2 regions of the Escherichia sp. HH091_1A genome follow, and region 1 is predicted to be linked to the other one. Evidence: predicted binding sites of a transcription regulator. Region 1 holds the regulator's gene; the other holds the start of a gene.
What was found. Region 1 encodes Fur, which represses iron uptake genes when iron is present. Its sites were predicted from a motif close to ATAATAATGAGAACNACTATCAA; they were not measured.

Region 1 (12,373 bases):
CGCTCCGCGGCGTTTTTTTCTGCTTTTCTTCGCGAATTAATTCCGCTTCGCAATTTATCCATAAAACAAATTTAAAATCACAAACCATAATTAAATAAAATGTAACCGTTTTCATCTTGCTGGAAATTCACGCTTTTATTCTTCTGCAAGCCTTTCAACTGCAAACTTAAGCCTTGTAACAAAAATCATCAAAATATGTGCGGTTGCTCATGTTCTTACATTCTGGTTACAGAAAGAGATTGATAATTCGCGTCGCGAAAAATAGTCTGTTCCTGTAGTCAGCGAGACTTTTCTCAACGCTACTTTTTAATTTTTATTTTTTTTCGCTGTTCACCTTTGGTGCAGCAATTTATACGTCAAAGAGGATTAACCCATGCGTACGTTTAGTGGCAAACGTAGTACGCTGGCGCTGGCTATCGCCGGTGTTACAGCAATGTCGGGCTTTATGGCAATGCCGGAGGCTCGCGCCGAAGGATTCATCGACGATTCAACCTTAACCGGCGGTATCTATTACTGGCAGCGTGAACGCGACCGTAAAGACGTTACCGACGGCGACAAATACAAAACTAACCTTTCTCACTCCACCTGGAATGCCAACCTCGATTTTCAGTCTGGTTATGCTGCTGATATGTTCGGCCTTGATATTGCGGCGTTTACGGCGATTGAAATGGCGGAAAACGGCGACAGTTCTCACCCGAACGAAATCGCGTTTTCAAAAAGCAATAAAGCCTATGACGAAGACTGGTCCGGCGATAAAAGCGGTATAAGCCTGTATAAAGCAGCGGCCAAATTTAAATACGGTCCGGTGTGGGCGCGGGCAGGTTATATTCAGCCAACCGGTCAGACGCTGTTAGCGCCGCACTGGAGCTTTATGCCGGGTACTTATCAGGGGGCGGAAGCGGGGGCGAATTTTGATTACGGCGATGCTGGTGCGTTGAGTTTCTCCTACATGTGGACCAACGAATATAAAGCGCCGTGGCATCTGGAAATGGATGAGTTTTATCAGAACGATAAAACCACCAAAGTTGATTATCTACACTCCCTTGGGGCGAAGTACGACTTCAAAAATAACTTCGTACTGGAAGCGGCGTTTGGTCAGGCGGAAGGGTATATTGATCAATATTTTGCCAAAGCCAGCTACAAATTTGATATCGCCGGTAGCCCGTTAACCACCAGCTACCAGTTCTACGGTACGCGCGATAAAGTTGACGATCGTAGCGTCAACGACCTTTACGACGGCACTGCCTGGCTGCAAGCGTTGACCTTTGGTTACCGGGCGGCTGACGTAGTGGATTTGCGTCTGGAAGGCACCTGGGTTAAAGCCGACGGCCAGCAGGGATACTTCCTGCAACGTATGACTCCAACCTATGCTTCCTCGAACGGTCGCCTGGATATCTGGTGGGATAACCGTTCTGACTTCAACGCCAACGGCGAAAAAGCGGTCTTCTTCGGTGCGATGTATGACCTGAAAAACTGGAATCTTCCAGGCTTCGCCATCGGCGCTTCCTACGTTTACGCATGGGATGCTAAAACCGCTACCTGGCAGAGCAATCCGGATGCGTACTACGACAAGAACCGGACTATTGAAGAGTCTGCATACAGCCTGGATGCGGTCTACACCATTCAGGACGGTCGCGCCAAAGGCACGATGTTCAAACTGCACTTTACCGAATACGACAACCACTCCGACATCCCAAGCTGGGGCGGTGGTTACGGCAACATCTTCCAGGATGAGCGTGACGTGAAATTTATGGTAATCGCACCATTCACCATCTTCTGATGCCCGACGCGGCAGGTTTTGTGCCTGCCGCACGTTTGAGGAATTTGCAATGAAAAAACTGATTCTCATCGCCATGATGGCATCGGGGCTGGTGGCTTGTGCACAATCCACCGCGCCACAGGAAGACAGCCATCTGAAAGAAGCTTACAGCGCCTGTATCAACACCGCGCAAGGTTCGCCGGAAAAAATTGAAGCCTGTCAGAGCGTGTTAAACGTGCTGAAGAAAGAGAAACAACATCAGCAGTTTGCCGAGCAGGAAAGTGTACGCGTACTGGATTATCAGCAGTGTCTGCGTGCAACGCAAACCGGAAATGATCAGGCGGTGAAAGCCGATTGTGATAAAGTCTGGCAGGAAATTCGCAGTAATAACAAATAAGTGAGAGCTGTAACTCTCGCTTTTCTTATTTCCCTTGCATAAAAAAGCCAACCCGCAGGTTGGCTTTTCTCGTTCAGGCTGGCTTATTTGCCTTCGTGCGCGTGCTCATCTTCGCGGCAATCGCCTTCGGCACAGTGACCGTAAAGATAGAGACTGTGGTTAGTCAGGCGAATGCCATGTTTTGCGGCAATTTCATGCTGACGCGCTTCGATGGAATCATCACTAAATTCGATAACCTTGCCGCAGTCGAGGCAGATCAGGTGATCGTGGTGATGTTGCTGTGTCAGTTCAAATACGGATTTACCGCCTTCAAAATTGTGGCGGGTGACGATACCAGCGTCGTCGAACTGGTTCAGTACGCGATATACCGTAGCCAGACCAATTTCTTCACCCATATCGATCAGACGTTTGTATAAATCTTCCGCACTGACGTGATGGTTGTCCGGCTCCTGAAGAACTTCCAGGATTTTTAAACGAGGAAGCGTTACTTTCAGGCCAGCTTTCTTTAGGGCGGTATTGTTATCAGTCATGCGGAATCTGTCCTGTTACTAAGCGGTTCACTTCATTAGGAGAAGTGACAGAATTTGCTCTTGAGATAATGCGTATCATTATAGAATTGCCACGCCTAAATGAAAACCACAAGTCCCTGGCAAATATTGTTAATAAAAACGTGGCACAGCTTACATTTACAACGGCAAGGCCACTTGAACACCGGGACATTGTACAGGTACAACAGCAAAAGTTACAAATTTGTAGCAATTATTTTGATTGGCATTATCTATTAATACGGCGTAGACATGAGTCTACGCCGCATCACATCAGGCATTGAGAATTTCGTCGAGATGCAATTCTTCAGAAATCTGTTTAACCCATTTTTCTACACGTTCAGCGGTCAGTTCCGGCTGACGGTCTTCGTCGATAGCCAGACCGACAAAGTGGTCGTCATCTGCCAGACCTTTTGATGCTTCGAAATGGTAGCCCGCAGTTGGCCAGTGACCAACGATGGTTGCACCGCGCGGTTCAATGATGTCGCGGATGGTGCCCAATGCGTCACAGAAGTATTCAGCGTAATCTTCCTGGTCGCCACAACCAAACAGCGCAACCAGTTTGCCATTGAAATCAATCTCTTCGAGAGTCGGGAAGAAGTCATCCCAGTCACACTGCGCTTCGCCGTAATACCAGGTTGGGATGCCCAGCAGCAGAATGTCATATGCTTCCAGATCTTCTTTGCTGCTTTTTGCAATGTCATGGACATCGGCAACGTCTTTACCAAGCTGTTTTTGAATCATTTTTGCGATATTTTCGGTATTACCGGTGTCGCTGCCGAAAAAGATGCCAGTGATAGCCATGAGTGAAATAACCTCTTGAAACTTATTGAAATGGGGGTGGAAAATTGCCCACGGATAAAGGCAATCATAGCAGAACAGGCAGTCTTGCGGAATCAGCAAACGAGCAGGACTGCACACTGTGCTACATGAAAGTGGAAATTTAAACGATGCCCTGACTACGCAGCGCCGCCAGTTGCTGCATTAACATCTCTTCGATCAGTTCGCTACGGCTCATATTGCGCGATTCCGCCAGCTCGTTCAGCGCCTCGACAGCTTCCGCGTTTAGCTTCAGTTCGACACGCTTAAGGCCACGTACTTTGTCGCGTTTTAGCTGGTTGCGTTTATTAATACGCAGCTGTTCATCGCGCGAAAGCGGATTAGTTTTCGGTCGTCCCGGTCGACGCTCGTGCGCGAACAGATCTAATGTCGTACGGTCCGTTTGTTCTTTGGCCATGATCTTGGTGACTTCGGGGGAAACAATCAGCCAGGCGCCTGCCCGGATGGATAGCGCGCCATAATACATCAGCGCGATGAGTCACGCCAACGCCCACGCGCGGAAAGCGACGCGGACGCTGGGTTTTTAATCAGTTACGTTAATCATTGAGATAGCGACGGATAGCGCGTAATACCGCATCCGGTTTTTCAGCATGGACCCAGTGACCCGCGCCAGCAATCACATGCGCTCGTGCCTGTGGAAATTGTGTCAGTAAATCATCACGATACTGCTCGCTAACATACGGAGAATTGCCGCCTGGGATAAACAGGGCAGGGTGATCCCATGCCGGGATTTTCTCCCAACCCACAATATGCGGATACTGATCCCACAATACCGGCACGTTAAAGCGCCACTCCCCGTCAACAAAAGATTTCAACAGAAACTGAATCACCCCTTCTTCATTAAGATGCTGGCGCATTACTGCCGCTGCTTGCTGGCGAGTTTGCGCGTCGGATTCACTGACTGCGTTGATAGCCGCGAAAATTTCATCATGACGGCGTACGTGATAGTCGACCGGCGCGATATCAATCGCCACCAGTTTATCGATGCGATCGGGGGCCAGTGCAGTCAGTGCCATCACCGCTTTACCGCCCATTGAGTGTCCAATAAATGTTGCCTTATCGATCTGCTGTGCATCCAGAGTGTCAACAAGATCCTGGGCCATCGCCGGGTAACTCATCACCGGATCTCTCGGGGAAAGACCGTGGTTACGCATATCAACCTGGATGATATTGTGATCGTTTACCAGATCGCGAGCCAGTACGCCAAGGTTGTCGAGGCTGCCAAACAGACCATGGACAAGAACGATGGGAGAATTATTGTGCTGGTTTTGTGCAGTTTGCGCGCGGATATTCAATTTCATGGCAAAGTTCTTTTTTTCGCGTTGTCGGGTTAGGGTATTATGTTGACCATTGTGCCACAGGGCTGCAACAAATAAGGTTTAATCCGAGTTTTTCTGCAAGCCAGGCTTGACGCTATCCGCTGCCGGGATTTATTCATATACTCCTGGCGACTTGTATTCAGCTAAGACACTGCACTGGATTAAGATGAAAACGATTGAAGTTGATGATGAACTCTACAGCTATATTGCCAGCCACACTAAGCATATCGGCGAGAGCGCATCCGACATTTTACGGCGTATGTTGAAATTTTCCGCCGCATCACAGCCTGCTGCTCCGGTGACGAAAGAGGTTCGCGTTGCGTCACCTGCTATCGTCGAAGCGAAGCCGGTCAAAACGATTAAAGACAAGGTTCGCGCAATGCGTGAACTTTTGCTTTCAGACGAATACGCAGAGCAAAAGCGAGCGGTCAATCGCTTCATGCTGCTGTTGTCTACACTATATTCTCTTGACGCCCAGGCGTTTGCCGAGGCCACGGAATCGTTGCACGGTCGTACACGCGTTTACTTTGCGGCAGATGAACAAACGCTGCTGAAAAATGGTAATCAGACCAAGCCGAAACATGTGCCAGGCACGCCGTATTGGGTGATCACCAACACCAACACCGGCCGTAAATGCAGCATGATCGAACACATCATGCAGTCGATGCAATTCCCGGCGGAATTGATTGAGAAGGTTTGCGGAACTATCTAAAACGTTGCAGACAAAGGACAAAGCAATGGCAATCCACAATCGTGCAGGCCAACCTGCACAACAGAGTGATTTGATTAACGTCGCCCAACTGACGGCGCAATATTATGTACTGAAACCAGAAGCAGGGAATGCGGAGCACGCGGTGAAATTCGGTACTTCCGGTCACCGTGGCAGTGCAGCGCGCCACAGCTTTAACGAGCCGCACATTCTGGCGATCGCTCAGGCAATTGCTGAAGAACGTGCGAAAAACGGCATCACTGGCCCTTGCTATGTGGGTAAAGATACTCACGCCCTGTCCGAGCCTGCGTTCATTTCCGTACTGGAAGTGCTGGCAGCGAACGGCGTAGATGTTATTGTGCAGGAAAACAATGGCTTCACTCCGACGCCTGCCGTTTCCAATGCCATCCTGGTTCACAATAAAAAAGGTGGCCCGCTGGCAGACGGTATCGTGATTACACCGTCCCATAACCCGCCGGAAGATGGTGGTATCAAGTACAATCCGCCAAATGGTGGCCCGGCTGATACTAACGTCACCAAAGTGGTGGAAGACAGGGCCAACGCACTGCTGGCCGATGGCCTGAAAGGCGTGAAGCGTATCTCCCTTGACGAAGCGATGGCATCCGGTCATGTGAAAGAGCAGGATCTGGTGCAGCCGTTTGTGGAAGGTCTGGCCGATATCGTTGATATGGCGGCGATTCAGAAAGCGGGCCTGACGCTGGGCGTTGATCCGCTGGGCGGTTCCGGTATCGAATACTGGAAGCGTATTGGCGAGTATTACAACCTTAACCTGACCATCGTTAACGATCAGGTCGATCAAACCTTCCGCTTTATGCACCTCGATAAAGACGGCGCGATCCGTATGGACTGCTCCTCCGAGTGTGCGATGGCGGGTCTGCTGGCACTGCGTGATAAGTTCGATCTGGCGTTTGCTAACGACCCGGATTATGACCGTCACGGTATCGTCACTCCGGCAGGTTTGATGAATCCGAACCACTACCTGGCGGTGGCGATCAACTACCTGTTCCAGCATCGTCCGCAGTGGGGCAAAGATGTTGCTGTCGGTAAAACGCTGGTTTCTTCTGCGATGATCGACCGCGTGGTCAACGATTTGGGCCGTAAGCTGGTAGAAGTACCGGTAGGTTTCAAATGGTTTGTGGATGGTCTGTTTGACGGCAGCTTTGGCTTCGGCGGCGAAGAAAGCGCGGGGGCTTCCTTCCTGCGTTTCGATGGCACGCCGTGGTCTACTGATAAAGACGGCATCATCATGTGTCTGCTGGCGGCGGAAATCACTGCTGTTACCGGTAAGAACCCGCAGGAACACTACAACGAACTGGCAAAACGCTTTGGTGCGCCGAGCTACAACCGTTTGCAGGCAGCTGCGACTTCCGCACAAAAAGCGGCGCTGTCTAAGCTGTCTCCGGAAATGGTGAGCGCCAGCACCCTGGCAGGCGACCCGATCACCGCGCGCCTGACGGCGGCACCGGGCAACGGTGCTTCTATTGGCGGTCTGAAAGTGATGACTGACAACGGTTGGTTCGCCGCGCGTCCGTCAGGCACAGAAGACGCATACAAAATCTACTGCGAAAGCTTCCTTGGTGAAGAACATCGCAAGCAGATTGAGAAAGAAGCGGTTGAGATTGTTAGCGAAGTTCTGAAAAACGCGTAAACACATTAAATAAGAAAAAGGGCGATCGGAAGATCGCCCTTTTTACTTATGATAGCCTGATACGCTACGTTCATCAGGCCTACGAGGATGGTGCAATATATTGAATTTGCACTATTTTGTAGGACGGATAAGGCGTTCACGCCGCATCCGGCATGAACAACGAGCACTTTGTTAATAATCTGAAAGGGCGATCATTCAATCGCCCTTTTTTATTTCGCTTTTTTAACCGTGTTTGTTTTTCAGTTCAAAGCGTGGTGATACCAGACCATACAGTGTCCAACCAAGGAAAGTCACGATGGAACCGTACAGCATGGCTTCTTCCCCGGATGAGTACAGCGCATAGAAACTGTACATCGCACCAACAAAGGCAACAAAGTTTGCTACTTTCGCTTTTGATGGTGGCACATTGGCGACCTTCTGAATAATGACTAATGCCGCCATCGACAGAATATATGGGATGATATTGGTCACCACGGCCAGGTTAACCAGCACGTTGAACTGGCTGTTCAGTGACGGGCTAATGGTCATCAGTGCCAATCCACTCTGAATAATCACAATGGTCAACATCCCCTGAACCGGTGCATCCACTTTGGTTACACGGGAGAAAATTTTAGGGAAGTAGCCTTCATCAGATGAAGATTTAAACACCTGGGCAATGGTGAACTGCCAGCCAAGTAGCGAACCGCAGCAGGACATCACCATCAGCGCCATAATGACTTTACCCACTTCCGGTGTGAACATTTGCGCGAAGGCCAGACCAAATGGTGCCGTTGAATTTGCCAGCTCCATATTGGGCACAATCCCGGCAATCACGTTGGTGGAGACGATATAAATCACCGCCGCACCTAACGTACCGCCGAGTACCGCGATTGGCACATTACGTTCCGGGTTTTCCACTACATCAGTATTCGCACACGCAGACTCCAGACCAAGAAAAGCCCACAGCGTCATGGCGATGGAAGAACCTACCGCACTGAAGAACGGTGCATGATGCGGATTCCAGGAATCAACGTAAAGTGTCGGGCTAAACCAGAACCAGCCGATAACGCACAGGCCTACCACCGGAATAATGACCCCCCACACGGTAATGCTACTGATTTGCCCGGTAATGCGCGCACCACCAAAGTTAGCCACGGTACAAATCCACAGCACTCCGATGGTTGCCAGACCAATCTGCACTGGTGACAAACTCGCGCCGAGCAGTTCGGTGCCGTAACCAACTGCCGAAATAGCAATCGCCACGTTAGCAATCAGCAGCGAGACGCCGTAGGTATAGTTCGCCATAAAGTTACCGGATTTACCGAAAGCATACTCGGCATAACCGCCCATACCGCCTGATTTACGGCTGAACATACCGCATTTTGCGAATGCCCATGCCAGCGCCATTGAGCCTACGGCTGTCACCAACCAGGAGATTATTGAGATTGTCCCAACTTCGGCAAGCTTTGTCGGCAGCATGATGATGCCGGAGCCCATCATGTTGACCATCGTCAGTATGGTTAACTGAACGACGCCCATTTTGTTCGATTTAGCCTGACTCATAATTTTTCCCCTTTCAACAGGGTGCTTTGCGCATCACGAGGCTTGATGACATAGCACCAAACTTGCTTACGACCATCATGTTCTTCGATATAGACACCCTGCAGCTCCGGTGCAAAACCTGGCAGCAGGTTGATCCCTTCTTCCAGAGTGCTGAAGTAACGCAGAACAGCACCACCCCAGATTTCACCCGGAACAACACACAGCACACCCGGAGGATAAGGAAGCGCACCTTCGGCTGCGATACGGCCTTCTGCATCCGGCAGACGAACCAGTTCCACTTCACCGCGTAAGTAGGCATAGTTGGCTTCCTGTGGATTCATGCTGACGCGTGGGAAGTGTTCCTTACGGAACATCTCTTTTTGCAGTTGTTTCACGTTGTGACGGGCATACAAATCATGCATTTCCTGGCACAACTGACGCAGGGTATAACCGGCGTAGCGCTCTTCATGCTGTTTGTAGATGGAAGGCAATACTTCCGCCAGAGGCGCATCAGCTTCCAGTAGTTTTTCGAAGCGTACCAGCAGGGCAACAAGTTGCTGCAGTTTGGCCATATCTTCTGCCGGAGTCAGCAGGAAGAGGATGGAGTTAAGATCGCATTTTTCCGGCACTACGCCATTTTCGCGCAGGAAGTTAGCAAGAATCGTCGCGGGTACACCGAATGCTTCATATTCGCCGTTACGTGCATCAATGCCAGGAGTTGTCAGCAACAGTTTGCACGGATCGACAAAGTATTGATTCTCTGCGTAACCTTCAAAAGAATGCCAGTGCTCACCGGGTACAAATTTAAAGAAGCGCAGATCAACCGCAATTTGCGCTGTTTCATACGATTGCCAGGGTTTACCATCCACCAGTTCAGGAACGAACGGACGAATGTGCTGACAGTTATCGAGGATCAATTTGCGGGCATTAATACCGTTAACCACACAATCCATCCACATATTACGACCGCTGACACCTTCATGCATTTTGGCGTTAATATCCAGTGCGGCAAACAGCGGATAGAACGGGCTGGTGGAGGCGTGCATCATAAAGGCGTTGTTCATGCGTTTGTGCGGGACATAACGCTGTTGCCCTTTGATATGGCTGTCTTTTTTATGAATTTGTGAAGTCTGGGAAAAACCAGCCTGCTGCTTATGTACAGATTGCGTAACCAGAATACCCGGATCGTTCTCATTAAGCTCCAGTAGCAGCGGCGAACAGTCCGCCATCATCGGAATAAACTGTTCATAGCCGACCCATGCTGAGTCAAACAGGATGTAGTCACACAGATGACCGATTTTATCCACCACCTGGCGGGCGTTATAAATAGTACCGTCGTAGGTGCCTAACTGAATCACAGCGAGGCGGAACGGACGCGCCTCTTTTGCCCGTTGCGGTGCAACTTCTTTAATCAGTTCACGCAGATAACTTTCTTCGAAGCAGTGCGCATCAATACCACCGATAAAACCATACGGGTTACGTGCTGTTTCCAGATAAACCGGTGTTGCACCAGCCTGTAGCAAGGCCCCGTGGTGGTTAGACTTATGGTTATTGCGGTCAAACAGCACCAGATCACCCGGTGTTAGCAGGGCGTTTAAAACCACTTTGTTGGAAGAGGAGGTGCCGTTTAAAACAAAGTACGTTTTATCGGCATTAAACACTTTAGCTGCATGTTGCTGTGCAATGCATGGCGCACCTTCATGAATCAGTAGATCGCCCATTGCTACGTCGGCATTACACAAGTCGGAGCGGAAGAGCATTTCGCCAAAATATTCCACGAACTGATTGCCTGCCGGATGGCGACGGAAAAACTCACCCCTCTGATGACCCGGGCAGTCAAAAGCGCTATTGCCCTGATTGACATAATCGACCAGTGCGCGGAAGAAGGGCGGGCGCAGCTGCGTTTCATAATGGCTGGCGGCGGTTTCTAACTGACGTCCGTAAAATTCTTTCCGTGATTCGCAATGCTCGAAGACACCAGTAATACGTGGCAGATATTCTGCTGGTACACGTTCTTCATTTTCCGTTGCAATAAAAATAGGAATGCCATAGCCAGTAGCGTCTATTTCATCGAGTTTTCCACGTTCAACATCATTGACCGACAAAATAATGGCGGCAACGTCAATATAATTACTTTCGTCAATATTCACGCATGCACGATGAGTGGAAAAACAATCCGGGCAAGAACGACTAACGGCAATTTTTAATTCTGACATTTTGTTCATCTCTTTATTTCAGGTAATAGCAGGTCCTCAATTTCTCAAAGGAGAAATCGATCACGCCGGAAAAAAAGCAAAACTCCACCGCTGATAAATAAATCAGTAGTTTGCTTTTTGCAGATGCAATAACCCAGACCAGCCCGGTAACTGGCTATACTCGTCATACTTCAAGTTGCTAGTGCTGCGACTTGAATTATTTAGAGTTTAAAAGGGTTAGCAGTATATGAGCACCGAGGGATACAGGTATTAACCTGTAATGCTTAAAGTCAGGGAGACCTGTACGCTGGGGTGCCCTTTAGTCAGAAGACTAACGGGCATTAAAGAAATGAAAGTCAAAACTATTACGATGGGCAAACTTCATGATATGGGTTGTCCGCCTTATATGAGGCATTAAGCGGTTATTATTTTCCATTTACCTTTACCTTTTGCTGTGTCAGTTGAAGGTAGAGTTATTCTATCCATGAAAAGGCTATAAACTGTGAAGAAGATCAACAAAAAACGATCACGCCCAAAATAATAAATCGTTAATTAAGAGTGGCGCCATATTAGATGCTGTTTTGTTGTTTAAATGTTGTAATTTCGTAGGTTATATTTTCATTAAGAAATTAAACCTGCCAAATAATAATTTTCGGGGCAGGTTTAATAATGAATTAATAATTAGTTAAGCGTATTTATTGAATAATAATTCATGGCATAAACCGATACCCAATACCGGTTTCAGTAATAAAATGGCGAGGGCGGGCGGGATCTTGCTCCAGTTTTTGTCGCAGATGTCCCATATAAATACGCAAATAGTGGCTGTGTTCGACCGCGTTTGGTCCCCACACCTGGTTGAGAAGCTGGCGCTGGGTGAGCACTTTTCCGGCATTGTTGAGCAGCACCGCCAGCAGGCGGAATTCAATCGGGGTGAGATGCACCTCTTCCTCACCGCGGTGAATCACGCGGGCGGCTAAATCGACGGTAACATCAGAAAATTTCACCAGCGGCTCGGGCGCGGTGGTGGCGGAGTGGCGACGTAAAGCAACGCGCAGACGGGCCTGTAATTCGCCAATACCAAATGGCTTACTCAGGTAATCATCCGCTCCGGCATCCAGCGCGGCGATTTTGTCGCTCTCTTCGCTGCGGGCGGAAAGCACAATTACTGGCACCGAGCTCCACTGGCGCAGGTCGCGGATAAACTCAATCCCATCACCGTCTGGCAGGCCGAGATCGAGAATAATCAAATCTGGCTTACGAGTCGCCGCTTCCAGCAGCCCCCGTTGCAGCGTTTCGGCTTCAAAAACGCGCATCCCATCGCCCTCCAGCGCTGTGCGCAGAAAGCGACGAATAGCCTGTTCATCTTCAACAATCAGAACGTTTGTCACATATCCTCATGAAATTCTTCAAGTTCAGGGG
Region 2 (12,373 bases), 2.4 Mb from region 1:
GCAACGTAAACGTGACCGTGTTTCACCAACGCGCGGAAGTGTTTTACAAACAAAGCGCAAAGCAGCGTGGCAATGTGTAGACCATCGGAGTCCGCATCCGCCAGAATACAGATCTTGCCATAACGCAGTTGGCTAAGATCGTCGCTGTCAGGATCGATACCGATCGCTACCGAAATATCGTGCACTTCCTGCGAAGCAAGCACTTCATCAGAAGAGACTTCCCAGGTGTTAAGGATCTTACCTTTCAGCGGCATGATCGCCTGATATTCACGATCGCGCGCCTGCTTGGCAGAGCCGCCTGCGGAGTCACCTTCCACGAGAAACAGTTCGGTGCGGTTAAGATCCTGCGCGGTACAGTCAGCCAGTTTTCCGGGCAGTGCCGGACCGCTGGTCAGCTTTTTACGCACCACTTTCTTGGCCGCACGCATACGGCGCTGGGCGCTGGAAATCGCCATCTCCGCCAGCAGTTCAGCCGCCTGAACGTTCTGGTTCAGCCACAAGGTGAAGGCATCTTTCACCACGCCAGAAACGAATGCCGCGCACTGACGCGAAGAGAGACGCTCTTTGGTCTGCCCGGCAAACTGCGGATCCTGCATTTTCACTGATAGCACATAAGCGCAGCGATCCCAGATGTCTTCCGCCGACAACTTCACACCACGCGGCAGGATATTGCGGTATTCACAAAACTCACGCATCGCATCCAGAAGGCCCTGACGCAAACCATTAACATGGGTACCGCCCTGCATGGTGGGGATCAGGTTGACGTAGCTTTCGGTCAGCAGTTCTCCGCCTTCCGGCAACCATAACAATGCCCAGTCCACGGCTTCCGTTTCACCCGAAAAATTACCAATAAACGGTTTTTCCGGCAGTGTCGGCAAGCCATTTACCGCTTCCGCCAGGTAGTCATTCAGGCCGTCCTGATAGCACCAGCGTTGTTCGGTGTTGTTGATTTCATCTTTAAAGGTGATCTCAACACCAGGGCACAGTACCGCTTTGGCTTTCAGGACATGTGTCAGGCGCGAAACAGAAAAGCGTGGGCTGTCAAAGAAGGTTTCATCCGGCCAGAAGTGCACGCTGGTGCCGGTATTGCGTTTACCACAGGTGCCAACAACTTGCAGATCCTGCACCTTTTCGCCGTTCTCAAACGCGATGTTGTAGACCTGACCATCGCGGCGCACGTTGACTTCTACGCGCTTCGACAGGGCGTTAACCACCGAGATCCCCACGCCGTGAAGACCACCGGAGAACTGGTAGTTTTTGTTAGAAAACTTACCGCCCGCGTGCAGACGGCAAAGAATCAGTTCGACCGCCGGAACGCCTTCTTCAGGGTGAATATCCACCGGCATCCCGCGACCATCATCAATCACTTCTAACGACTGGTCAGCATGTAAAATAACGTCCACGCGTTTTGCGTGACCCGCCAGTGCTTCATCGACACTGTTATCAATGACTTCTTGCCCCAAATGGTTAGGGCGCGTGGTATCAGTATACATCCCCGGGCGGCGGCGAACCGGCTCAAGCCCGGTGAGTACCTCAATGGCATCAGCGTTATAAGTTTGCGTCATGGTTTAAGTTAGCAATTCGAGTTGATCGTCAGAGATGGTGCAGACCAAGAAAATCGACGATCGGGTTGAAATAATCTTCGAAGCCTGTGAATGCATGGTTGCCGCCTTCTATAACAGTCTGGCGGCAGGAAGCGTAGTACGCCACCGCCTGGCGGTAATCCAGCACTTCATCTCCCGTCTGTTGCAGCAGCCAGATCAAATCCGGCGCTTCCAGCGGGTCAATCTGCATGACTTTGAGATCGTAAATATGGCGTGACTCTAGCACATATTGCTGCCCGGTGTAGGGGTTCTCGTTCTGACCGAGATAGTCCGTCAGCAGTTCAAACGGGCGCACCGCTGGGTTTACCACCACGGCGGGCAGCATAAAACATTGCGACAACCAGGTGGCGTAATATCCCCCCAGTGATGAACCGACGATCCCCAGTGAATCGCCGCCATGTTCCAGGACAATGGATTCCAGCAGTTCTGCCGCATCGGAAGGGTACGGCGGTAACTGCGGAATGATCATCTCAACGTCAGGGTGATGTTCCGCCAGCCAGTTTTTCAACAAACTCGCTTTTGCAGAGCGCGGCGAACTGTTGAAACCGTGTAAATAAAGAAGCGTAGACATCAGTAGCCTTCTGAAGCGGTATCAGGTTGGAAACGTGTGTCCGCCAGGCGGTGCACCTCGGTGGTCAGCGTACCATCAGCATGTAACTCGAGCGTACGCCAGCCAGGCGCGATGGTGTCCAGCGTAAAGTTGGAACAATGCGGCTTAAACTGTACACAGGTCGATGGCGTTGCCAGCAGGCGGCGACCATTCCAGTCGAGATCCAGCTCCTGATGGATATGTCCACACAGCAAGTATTTAACGTTCGGAAACTTCGCCAGCACGTTATCCAGTTCGCCCGCGTTACGCAGACTGTGTTGGTCAAGCCAGCTACAGCCCGCAGGCAACGGATGATGGTGCAGCAGCAGCAACGTATGGCGTTCTGGCGCATCAGCCAGTTTACGTTCCAGCCACTCAAGCTGAAACTCGCTCAGCTCACCGTGCGGCACGCCAAACACCTGGCTATCCAGCAACAGGATTTGCCATTGCTCACCAATAAACACCCGCTTCGCCGGGGAGATCCCCGCATCCTGTAGCGCGCTGTACATCGCAGGCTGAAAATCGTGGTTGCCCGGCAGCCAGACGCAGGGCGCACGAAAACTTGCGATGCCTTCAGCGAAATGCTGATAGGCCGCAGAGGATTGATCCTGCGCTAAATCACCGGTCGCGACAATCAGGTCGAATTCGTGCTGGTGTGGACGAATCGCCTCCAGCACCGCCTGGTAGCTTTCCCAGGTATTTACCCCCAACAGGGCTTCGTGCTTTTGCGCAAACAGGTGAGTGTCGGTAATTTGTAAAATCCTGACTCTGGCCTCACCAGCCAGAGGAAGGGTTAACAGGCTTTCCAAATGGTGTCCTTAGGTTTCACGACGCTAATAAACCGGAATCGCCATCGCTCCATGTGCTAAACAGTATCGCAACCAGTCCGCTAAAAACTGGTTAATTTGATGCTTTTCGTCGCGTTGATGCAACTTTTTATTAGGATAATCATACCGCGCTTTGAAGCGAAAAATCTGCTGACTTGAACACACTTCAGCCACCATCGCGTCATGATACAGACGCACCGTCATTGACGGAAGGCTCCAGTAACTGATCGCGGGCGCAGTCTGTTCGATTGTCACCAGGGTAGTGTATCGGGTCGATTCCACAATCGTTAGCCGATATTGTGCGTTTGCCACCTGATAGCTTACAGTTTCGCCGGGTGCGTCATTGCGCGGTAACAAACGCCGCAATTGTGAAAAGTTCATCTCGCACAGGCGCATCATTTCAGGAAAGTCAGGTGTGTAACGCTTCATTTATGCCCACTCATTTTTTAACGCTTGATGATGCAGCTGCAGCCATTGCAAAGCGATGACCGACGCTGCGTTGTCGATTTTCCCCTCTTCTACCCATTGGTATGCCTGTTCCCGGCTTACCACATGAACGCGAATATCTTCGTTTTCATCAGCCAGACCGTGAATACCGCTTGCGGTCGTGGCGTCCACTTCGCCCACCATAATTGACGAACGCTCACTGGTGCCCCCAGGGCTTGCCAGGAAACTTAACACCGGTTTGGTCCGTTTGACTATCAGTCCCGCCTCTTCAATCGCTTCGCGACAGGCGACATCTTCCACACTTTCACCCTCTTCAATCATCCCGGCCACCATCTCCAGTAGCCAGGGGGTTTCGCTGGTGTCATACGCGGCAATCCGAATCTGCTCAATCAGCACAACTTCATCGCGCACTGGGTCAAAGGGTAGCAAGACTGCGGCGTGACCGCGCTCAAAAATTTCCCGCCGTACCTCACGACTCATTTGCCCGTTGAATAGACGATGACGAAATCTATAAAGATCTAATGAAAAAAAGCCGCGATAAAGTGTTTCTCGTGCAATAATTTCAACATCGTTTTTGCCAAAAGTAACGGGCAGGTTGTCTGGCTTAAGCATTGTTAATGTCCTGGCACTAATAGTGAATTAAATGTGAATTTCAGCGACGTTTGACTGCCGTTTGAGCAGTCATGTGTTAAATTGAGGCACATTAACGCCCTATGGCACGTAACGCCAACCTTTTGCGGTAGCGGCTTCTGCTAGAATCCGCAATAATTTTACAGTTTGATCGCGCTAAATACTGCTTCACCACAAGGAATGCAAATGAAGAAATTGCTCCCCATTCTTATCGGCCTGAGCCTTTCTGGGTTCAGTACGTTGAGCCAGGCCGAGAACCTGATGCAAGTTTATCAGCAAGCACGCCTTAGTAACCCGGAATTGCGTAAGTCTGCCGCCGATCGTGATGCTGCCTTTGAAAAAATTAATGAAGCACGCAGTCCATTACTGCCACAGCTAGGTTTAGGTGCAGATTACACCTATAGCAACGGCTACCGCGACGCGAACGGCATCAACTCTAACGCGACCAGTGCGTCCCTGCAGTTAACTCAATCCATTTTTGATATGTCGAAATGGCGTGCGTTAACGCTACAGGAAAAAGCAGCGGGTATTCAGGACGTCACGTATCAGACCGATCAACAAACCTTGATCCTCAACACCGCGACTGCTTATTTCAACGTGTTGAATGCCATTGATGTTCTTTCCTATACGCAGGCGCAAAAAGAAGCGATCTACCGTCAGTTAGATCAAACCACTCAACGTTTTAACGTGGGCCTGGTGGCGATCACCGACGTGCAGAACGCCCGTGCACAGTACGATACCGTGCTGGCGAATGAAGTGACCGCACGTAATAACCTTGATAACGCGGTAGAGCAGCTGCGCCAGATCACCGGTAACTATTATCCGGAACTGGCGGCGCTGAATGTCGAAAACTTTAAAACCGACAAACCGCAGCCGGTTAACGCGCTGCTGAAAGAAGCCGAAAAACGCAACCTGTCGCTGTTACAGGCACGCTTGAGCCAGGACCTGGCGCGCGAGCAAATTCGCCAGGCGCAGGATGGTCACTTACCGACTCTGGATTTAACGGCTTCTACCGGGATTTCTGACACCTCATATAGCGGTTCGAAAACCCGTGGTGCCGCTGGTACCCAGTATGACGATAGCAATATGGGCCAGAACAAAGTTGGCCTGAGCTTCTCGCTGCCGATTTATCAGGGCGGAATGGTTAACTCGCAGGTGAAACAGGCACAGTACAACTTTGTTGGTGCCAGCGAACAACTGGAAAGCGCGCATCGTAGCGTCGTGCAAACCGTGCGTTCCTCCTTCAACAACATTAATGCTTCTATCAGCAGCATTAACGCCTACAAACAAGCCGTAGTTTCCGCTCAAAGCTCATTAGACGCGATGGAAGCGGGCTACTCGGTCGGTACGCGTACCATTGTTGATGTGCTGGATGCCACCACCACGCTGTACAACGCCAAGCAAGAGCTGGCGAATGCGCGTTATAACTACCTGATTAACCAGTTGAATATTAAATCAGCTCTGGGTACGTTGAACGAGCAGGATCTGCTGGCACTGAACAATGCGCTGAGCAAACCGGTTTCCACTAATCCAGAAAACGTTGCGCCGCAAACGCCAGAACAAAATGCTATTGCTGATGGTTATGCACCAGATAGCCCAGCCCCAGCCGTTCAGCAAGCATCCGCACGCACGACTACCAGTAACGGTCATAACCCTTTCCGTAACTGATGCTGACGACGGGGCTTCGGCCCCGTCTGAACGTAAGGCAACGTAAAGATACGGGTTATCTGCCGCATTCTTCCCCCTTCCCGCTTCAATTTCGACCAGCCATCCTCTATTCTGATGGGTATTTACCACTGGTCCCGGAAGACAAAAATGAAACGGACAAAATCCATACGCCACGCATCGTTCCGCAAAAACTGGAGCGCACGCCATCTGACACCTGTCGCTCTTGCTGTTGCCACTGTTTTTATGCTGGCAGGCTGTGAAAAGAGTGATGAGACAGTGTCTCTGTACCAAAATGCTGATGACTGCTCAGCCGCAAACCCAGGCAAAAGCGCAGAATGTACCACTGCGTATAACAATGCGCTGAAAGAAGCCGAACGTACTGCGCCGAAATACGCCACACGTGAAGACTGTGTTGCCGAATTTGGTGAAGGTCAGTGCCAGCAGGCACCAGCCCAGGCTGGCATGGCACCTGAAAATCAGGCGCAGGCCCAGCAATCCAGCGGGAGTTTCTGGATGCCGCTGATGGCAGGTTACATGATGGGACGTTTGATGGGCGGCGGCGCGGGCTTTGCACAACAACCGCTGTTCTCCTCGAAAAACCCAGCCAGCCCGGCTTACGGTAAATATACTGATGCCACCGGTAAAAACTATGGCGCAGCTCAGCCAGGCCGCACCATGACCGTACCGAAGACAGCCATGGCACCAAAACCGGCGACCACCACTACCGTTACCCGCGGTGGCTTTGGTGAATCTGTTGCCAAACAAAGCACCATGCAGCGTAGCGCAACTGGCACCTCTTCTCGTTCAATGGGTGGCTGATACCGATGGAAAGAGTCAGTATTACCGAGCGCCCGGACTGGCGCGAAAAAGCCCACGAATACGGTTTCAATTTTCACACCATGTACGGCGAACCGTACTGGTGTGAAGATGCTTACTACAAGTTGACCCTCGCCCAGGTTGAAAAGCTGGAAGAAGTCACCGCCGAACTGCACCAGATGTGCCTGAAAGTGGTTGAAAAAGTGATCGCCAGCGATGAGCTGATGACCAAATTCCGCATTCCAAAACACACCTGGAGTTTTGTGCGCCAGTCATGGCTGACTCACCAGCCATCGCTTTATTCGCGTCTTGATCTGGCGTGGGATGGTACTGGCGAACCTAAACTTCTGGAAAATAACGCCGATACGCCAACGTCACTGTATGAAGCCGCATTCTTTCAGTGGATCTGGCTGGAAGATCAGCTTAACGCCGGTAACCTGCCGGAAGGCAGCGACCAGTTTAACAGTCTGCAAGAAAAGCTTATTGATCGCTTTGTCGAGCTGCGTGAGCAGTTCGGCTTCCAATTGCTACATCTCACCTGCTGTCGCGATACAGTGGAAGATCGCGGCACCATTCAATATTTGCAGGACTGCGCAACCGAAGCTGAAATCGCTACCGAATTCCTCTACATCGACGATATCGGTTTAGGCGAAAAAGGTCAGTTCACGGATTTACAGGATCAGGTGATTTCCAACCTGTTCAAGCTGTATCCGTGGGAATTTATGCTGCGTGAGATGTTCTCAACCAAGCTGGAGGATGCAGGCGTACGCTGGCTGGAACCGGCGTGGAAGAGCATTATCTCCAACAAGGCGCTTCTACCGCTGCTGTGGGAGATGTTCCCGAATCACCCAAACCTGTTGCCCGCTTATTTTGCGGAAGATGATCATCCGCAAATGGAAAAATATGTGGTTAAACCGATCTTCTCCCGTGAAGGCGCAAACGTGTCGATCATTGAGAACGGCAAAACCATTGAAGCAGCAGAAGGTCCGTATGGCGAAGAAGGGATGATTGTTCAGCAATTCCACCCGTTACCGAAATTCGGCGATAGCTATATGCTGATTGGTAGCTGGCTGGTGAACGATCAACCTGCCGGAATTGGCATTCGTGAAGACCGTGCATTGATCACCCAGGATATGTCTCGGTTTTATCCACATATTTTTGTTGAATAAGCCATGATACCGGATGGCACTCGCCATCCGGTAATTATTAGCCTATCTGCACCGACAACATACTTAAACTGCCCATTTCTATACCATCGACCGGAATGGTAATTGGCTCCTGCCCATCCCACGCACCTAAGACATACAACAACGGCAGATAGTGCTCTGGCGTTGGGTTCGATAACGCGCCACCTTCATGGTCGAGATAATTCACCAGAGGATGCTGCTCTACCGGCCCTTGCCACGTCAGATTCGCTTTCACATACTCATTAAACGACATCGCCCAAGGATACGGTGAACTATCACCGTGCCACTTCACCGTACGCAGGTTGTGCACCACGTTACCGCTGGCGACCAACATTATTCCTTCGTCTCGCAGAGCCGCCAGTTTACGCCCCATCTCAAAGTGCCAGGCGGCAGGTTTGGTACTGTCGATACTCAACTGCACCATTGGGATATCGGCGTCAGGATACATCTTAATCAGCACGCCCCAGGAACCGTGGTCAAAGCCCCAGGCTTCTTTATCCAGCGTCACAGGGACCGGCGCTAACAGCTCAACCAGACGCTGTGCCAGCGCAGGCGAACCCGGAGCAGGATAATGGGTGTCGTACAGCGCCTGCGGAAAACCGCCAAAATCATGAATCGTGGGCGGCGTCTCCATCGCGGTCACTCCTGTTCCACGGGTAAACCAGTGAGCCGAAACCACCACAATCGCTTGCGGGCGTGGCAATGTCATCCCCAACTTCTGCCAGCTGCGGGTATACAAATTATCTTCCAGCACGTTCATCGGACTACCGTGACCTAAAAACAATGCTGGCATACGTGTTGAAGACATGATGATATCCTTAACTAAAGGTGTCATTTTGATATCCTCACAATACGCTTGTTCGGCGGAGTAAGAACCCGGATAACAATGATGATGATCATCAGTTATTTTGACGATCTGCCTGAAGGTAAAGATTTATAAGGAGTTGTCGATGTCAGTACCTCTCATTCTGACCATACTGGCGGGGGCAGCCACGTTTATTGGCGCGTTTCTCGGCGTTCTCGGACAAAAGCTTACTGGCGTTTTCGCTAGGATTTGCGGCGGGGATTATGTTGCTCATCTCATTAATGGAAATGCTTCCTGCCGCATTAGCCGCCGAAGGAATGTCGCCTGTGCTGGGTTATGGAATGTTTATCTTCGGTCTGCTTGGCTATTTTGGCCTGGACCGCATGTTGCCACATGCGCATCCGCAGGATTTAATGCAAAAATCGGTGCAGCCGTTGCCAAAATCGATCAAGCGCACAGCCATTCTGCTCACTCTCGGCATCAGTCTGCATAACTTCCCGGAAGGCATTGCCACCTTTGTCACGGCGAGCAGTAACCTGGAGCTGGGCTTTGGCATCGCGCTGGCTGTTGCATTGCATAATATTCCTGAAGGTCTGGCAGTTGCGGGGCCGGTTTACGCGGCAACGGGGTCAAAACGCACCGCAATTTTGTGGGCGGGCATTTCTGGGCTGGCAGAAATTCTTGGTGGTGTGCTGGCGTGGTTAATCCTCGGTAGCATGATTTCTCCGGTGGTCATGGCGGCAATCATGGCGGCGGTTGCAGGAATTATGGTGGCGCTCTCGGTTGATGAATTAATGCCGCTAGCTAAAGAGATTGACCCCAATAATAACCCCAGCTATGGCGTGCTATGTGGAATGTCAGTGATGGGATTCAGTTTAGTGCTGTTACAAACGGCGGGAATTGGTTAAAGACGATTATGACAGATGTTGCCCATTGCTAAAGGCAACATCTGTATCGTTATTAAAGGTATTATTGATGCTTTTCAAATACGTCTTTATCGAAGCGTTTATCTAATTTACTTTGAGCAGCTAACAGCGCATCTCTGTCATGACGAAAAGCTTTACAGTAACGTTTAAGATGAAGAAAATAGCCACCAGCTAGTAGAACAATTAATACAATCCAGTACCAGGCAATAAACATCCTTTTCACCTTCATAATTTAACATTACTAAACATTTAGCATTAAAATTTCACATATCCATCGTTGAATATATTCATATACTCGCATAATTGTGGATCAAGTATATGATTTCGATCATAGTAAGTGTTGTATTATACACCATACTCGATTAAAAAAGAAACAACCAAGACTATTAATGCATCCTATTCCCGGATGGAACATCACTAATTAATATTAATAAGCACCACCAGATATATATTATATCTTCGTGATTATTACGTTCCTACTCTTTATAATAATTATACTCTACCACCTTACAATATCAGAAGTAAACTTTTGTCAATAAGTGGTCATTCTTTCACCGTGACCCATACAAAAAATGTATCATACATAACGAAATTCAACAAATATCTAGATATATGCATCAAAATATATAACTAAAATGTATATTTTAAGTTTTACTTAATCAGTATTAAATATTAATAACAAGCCAAATTATCTTTGATTATGGTAATGTCCATAGCGGAATTAATATTAGATTCAAACCTATATTTTCCTCATCCATAGCTCTTCCTATTTATAAAGGATTAAGTCATGTTAAAAAAAACATTATTATCTATATTCGCAACCACACTATTATCTGGCGTTGCATTTAACGCGCTTGCTGATGACCCTAATCAGGGTTCCGGTAAAATAACGTTTAAGGGTGAAGTTATCGATGCACCTTGCTCTATTGCTCCTGGTGATGAAGATCAAACAATAAATCTCGGTGAGGTTGCTGATACTGTATTAAAAAGCGGACAGAAATCTCTGCCTGTAGATGTCACCATTCATTTGCAGGATTGTATTTTATCTGACGGCACTAACACTGTTGATAAAGTCAAAATCACCTTTAGCTCTGCCAGCGTTGACACTACCGACTCCAACCTGCTTAAAAACACACAGGAAGGTAACATCGGCGGCGCAACTGATGTAGGAGTACGTCTGGTGAAATCAGACAATACCAACGTGACTCTTGGTACCCCCATCACCATCGACTTCCCGACAACTAATTCCTACCAGGAGTTGAACTTTAAAGCCCGTATGGAATCTCTGGGACGCACCGCGACCCCGGGTAATGTGCAGGCACAGGCTAATTACGTACTCGACTACAAGTAATCGGCAATTAATACCTACACAACACCAGGCGGTAAAACTGATGAAATTTCATCAGCACCTTGGGGTCTTTTTTGAAATGGATTTTTATGAACAATAAAAACACGTTTACCGGGGATAAATTATCCTACGCAATTAAAAATGCCCTGTCTGGTGTTGTGTTTTCGCTACTCTTCGTTTTACCAGTCCGCGCCGTAGAATTCAATGCTGATATGATTGACGTTGAAGATCGTGCGAACATTGATCTCTCGCGATTTGAAAAAAAAGGCTATATCACCCCTGCAAAATACCTCGTTCGTGTGCAAATAAACAAAAACATGTTACCACAAGCGTTAATGCTGGAGTGGGCAAAAGCCGATAATGAAAGTGGTTCGTTACTCTGCTTAACCAAAGAAAACCTGACTAATTTCGGCCTTAATACGGACTTTATTGAATCATTGCAAACCATAGCTGGCAGCGAATGTTTAGATTTAAGTCAACGTCAGGAATTAACGATACGGCTTGATAAAGCCACAATGATATTATCGCTTAGCATTCCCCAAGCATGGTTAAAATACCAGGCAACAAACTGGACGCCCCCCGAATTTTGGGATGACGGTATCGCCGGATTTATCCTTGATTACAACATATACGCTAGCCAGTATTCTCCACAGCAGGGAGACAGTACCCAAAATGTCAGCTCCTATGGTACGTTAGGCTTTAACCTCGGCGCATGGCGCTTACGTAGCGATTACCAATATAATCAGAATTTTGCTGATGGTCGTTCCGTCAGCCATAGCGGTGAATTTGCGCGAACTTATCTCTTTCGCCCTATTCCCTCATGGTCATCTAAGTTCACCATGGGACAATACGACCTGAGTTCCAATCTTTACGATACCTTCCATTTTACTGGCGCATCACTGGAAAGTGATGAAAGCATGTTGCCGCCAGATTTACAGGGTTATGCGCCACAAATTACCGGCATCGCGCAGACCAACGCCAAAGTGACAGTAGCGCAAAATGGTCGTGTACTTTATCAAACCACAGTCGCGCCAGGCCCTTTTACTATTACTGATTTGGGTCAATCGTTTCAGGGTCAACTGGATGTCACTGTTGAAGAAGAAGATGGCCGTACCAATACCTTTCAGGTCGGTTCCGCTTCTATCCCCTATTTAACCCGTAAAGGGCAAGTACGCTACAAAACATCGCTGGGAAAACCAACATCAGTCGGACATAACGATATTAATAACCCCTTTTTCTGGACGGCTGAAGCCTCCTGGGGCTGGCTGAATAATGTGTCGCTCTATGGCGGCGGCATGTTCACTGCAGATGATTACCAGGCGATCACCACTGGCATCGGTTTTAACCTCAATCAATTTGGTTCGCTTTCTTTCGATGTCACCGGAGCTGATGCCTCTTTACAGCAACAAAATAGCGACAATTTGCGTGGTTACAGCTATCGGTTTAACTATGCAAAACATTTCGAATCAACGGGCAGCCAGATTACCTTCGCGGGTTATCGCTTCTCTGATAAAGATTACGTGTCA

Region 2: the regulator Fur is predicted to act here: its motif matches at 8,649-8,671, upstream of ygiD (4,5-DOPA-extradiol-dioxygenase).

What each region holds. Positions count from the first base shown of each region.
Region 1 is NZ_AP025747.1:804,363-816,735, forward strand. Features, by position in the region: gene chiP (chitoporin ChiP) at 374-1,780, shown strand; gene QUF14_RS03695 (ChiQ/YbfN family lipoprotein) at 1,830-2,156, shown strand; gene fur (ferric iron uptake transcriptional regulator) at 2,240-2,686, opposite strand; gene uof (fur leader peptide) at 2,679-2,765, opposite strand; gene fldA (flavodoxin FldA) at 2,975-3,505, opposite strand; gene ybfE (LexA regulated protein) at 3,645-3,938, opposite strand; gene ybfF (esterase) at 4,078-4,842, opposite strand; gene seqA (replication initiation negative regulator SeqA) at 5,027-5,572, shown strand; gene pgm (phosphoglucomutase (alpha-D-glucose-1,6-bisphosphate-dependent)) at 5,598-7,238, shown strand; gene potE (putrescine-ornithine antiporter) at 7,461-8,780, opposite strand; gene speF (ornithine decarboxylase SpeF) at 8,777-10,975, opposite strand; gene speFL (leader peptide SpeFL) at 11,286-11,390, opposite strand; gene QUF14_RS28875 (TonB-dependent receptor) at 11,369-11,500, opposite strand; gene kdpE (two-component system response regulator KdpE) at 11,665-12,342, opposite strand; gene kdpD (two-component system sensor histidine kinase KdpD) at 12,339-12,373, opposite strand, start outside.
Region 2 is NZ_AP025747.1:3,813,556-3,825,928, forward strand. Features, by position in the region: gene parE (DNA topoisomerase IV subunit B) at 1-1,565, opposite strand, end outside; gene yqiA (esterase YqiA) at 1,594-2,175, opposite strand; gene cpdA (3',5'-cyclic-AMP phosphodiesterase) at 2,175-3,002, opposite strand; gene QUF14_RS19175 (DUF1249 family protein) at 3,027-3,449, opposite strand; gene nudF (ADP-ribose diphosphatase) at 3,450-4,079, opposite strand; gene tolC (outer membrane channel protein TolC) at 4,284-5,765, shown strand; gene QUF14_RS19190 (DUF1190 family protein) at 5,913-6,584, shown strand; gene QUF14_RS19195 (glutathionylspermidine synthase family protein) at 6,590-7,750, shown strand; gene ygiD (4,5-DOPA-extradiol-dioxygenase) at 7,788-8,576, opposite strand; partial or broken gene zupT (zinc transporter ZupT) at 8,719-9,481, shown strand; gene QUF14_RS19210 (hypothetical protein) at 9,543-9,713, opposite strand; gene QUF14_RS19215 (fimbrial-like protein) at 10,287-10,850, shown strand; gene QUF14_RS19220 (fimbria/pilus outer membrane usher protein) at 10,937-12,373, shown strand, end outside.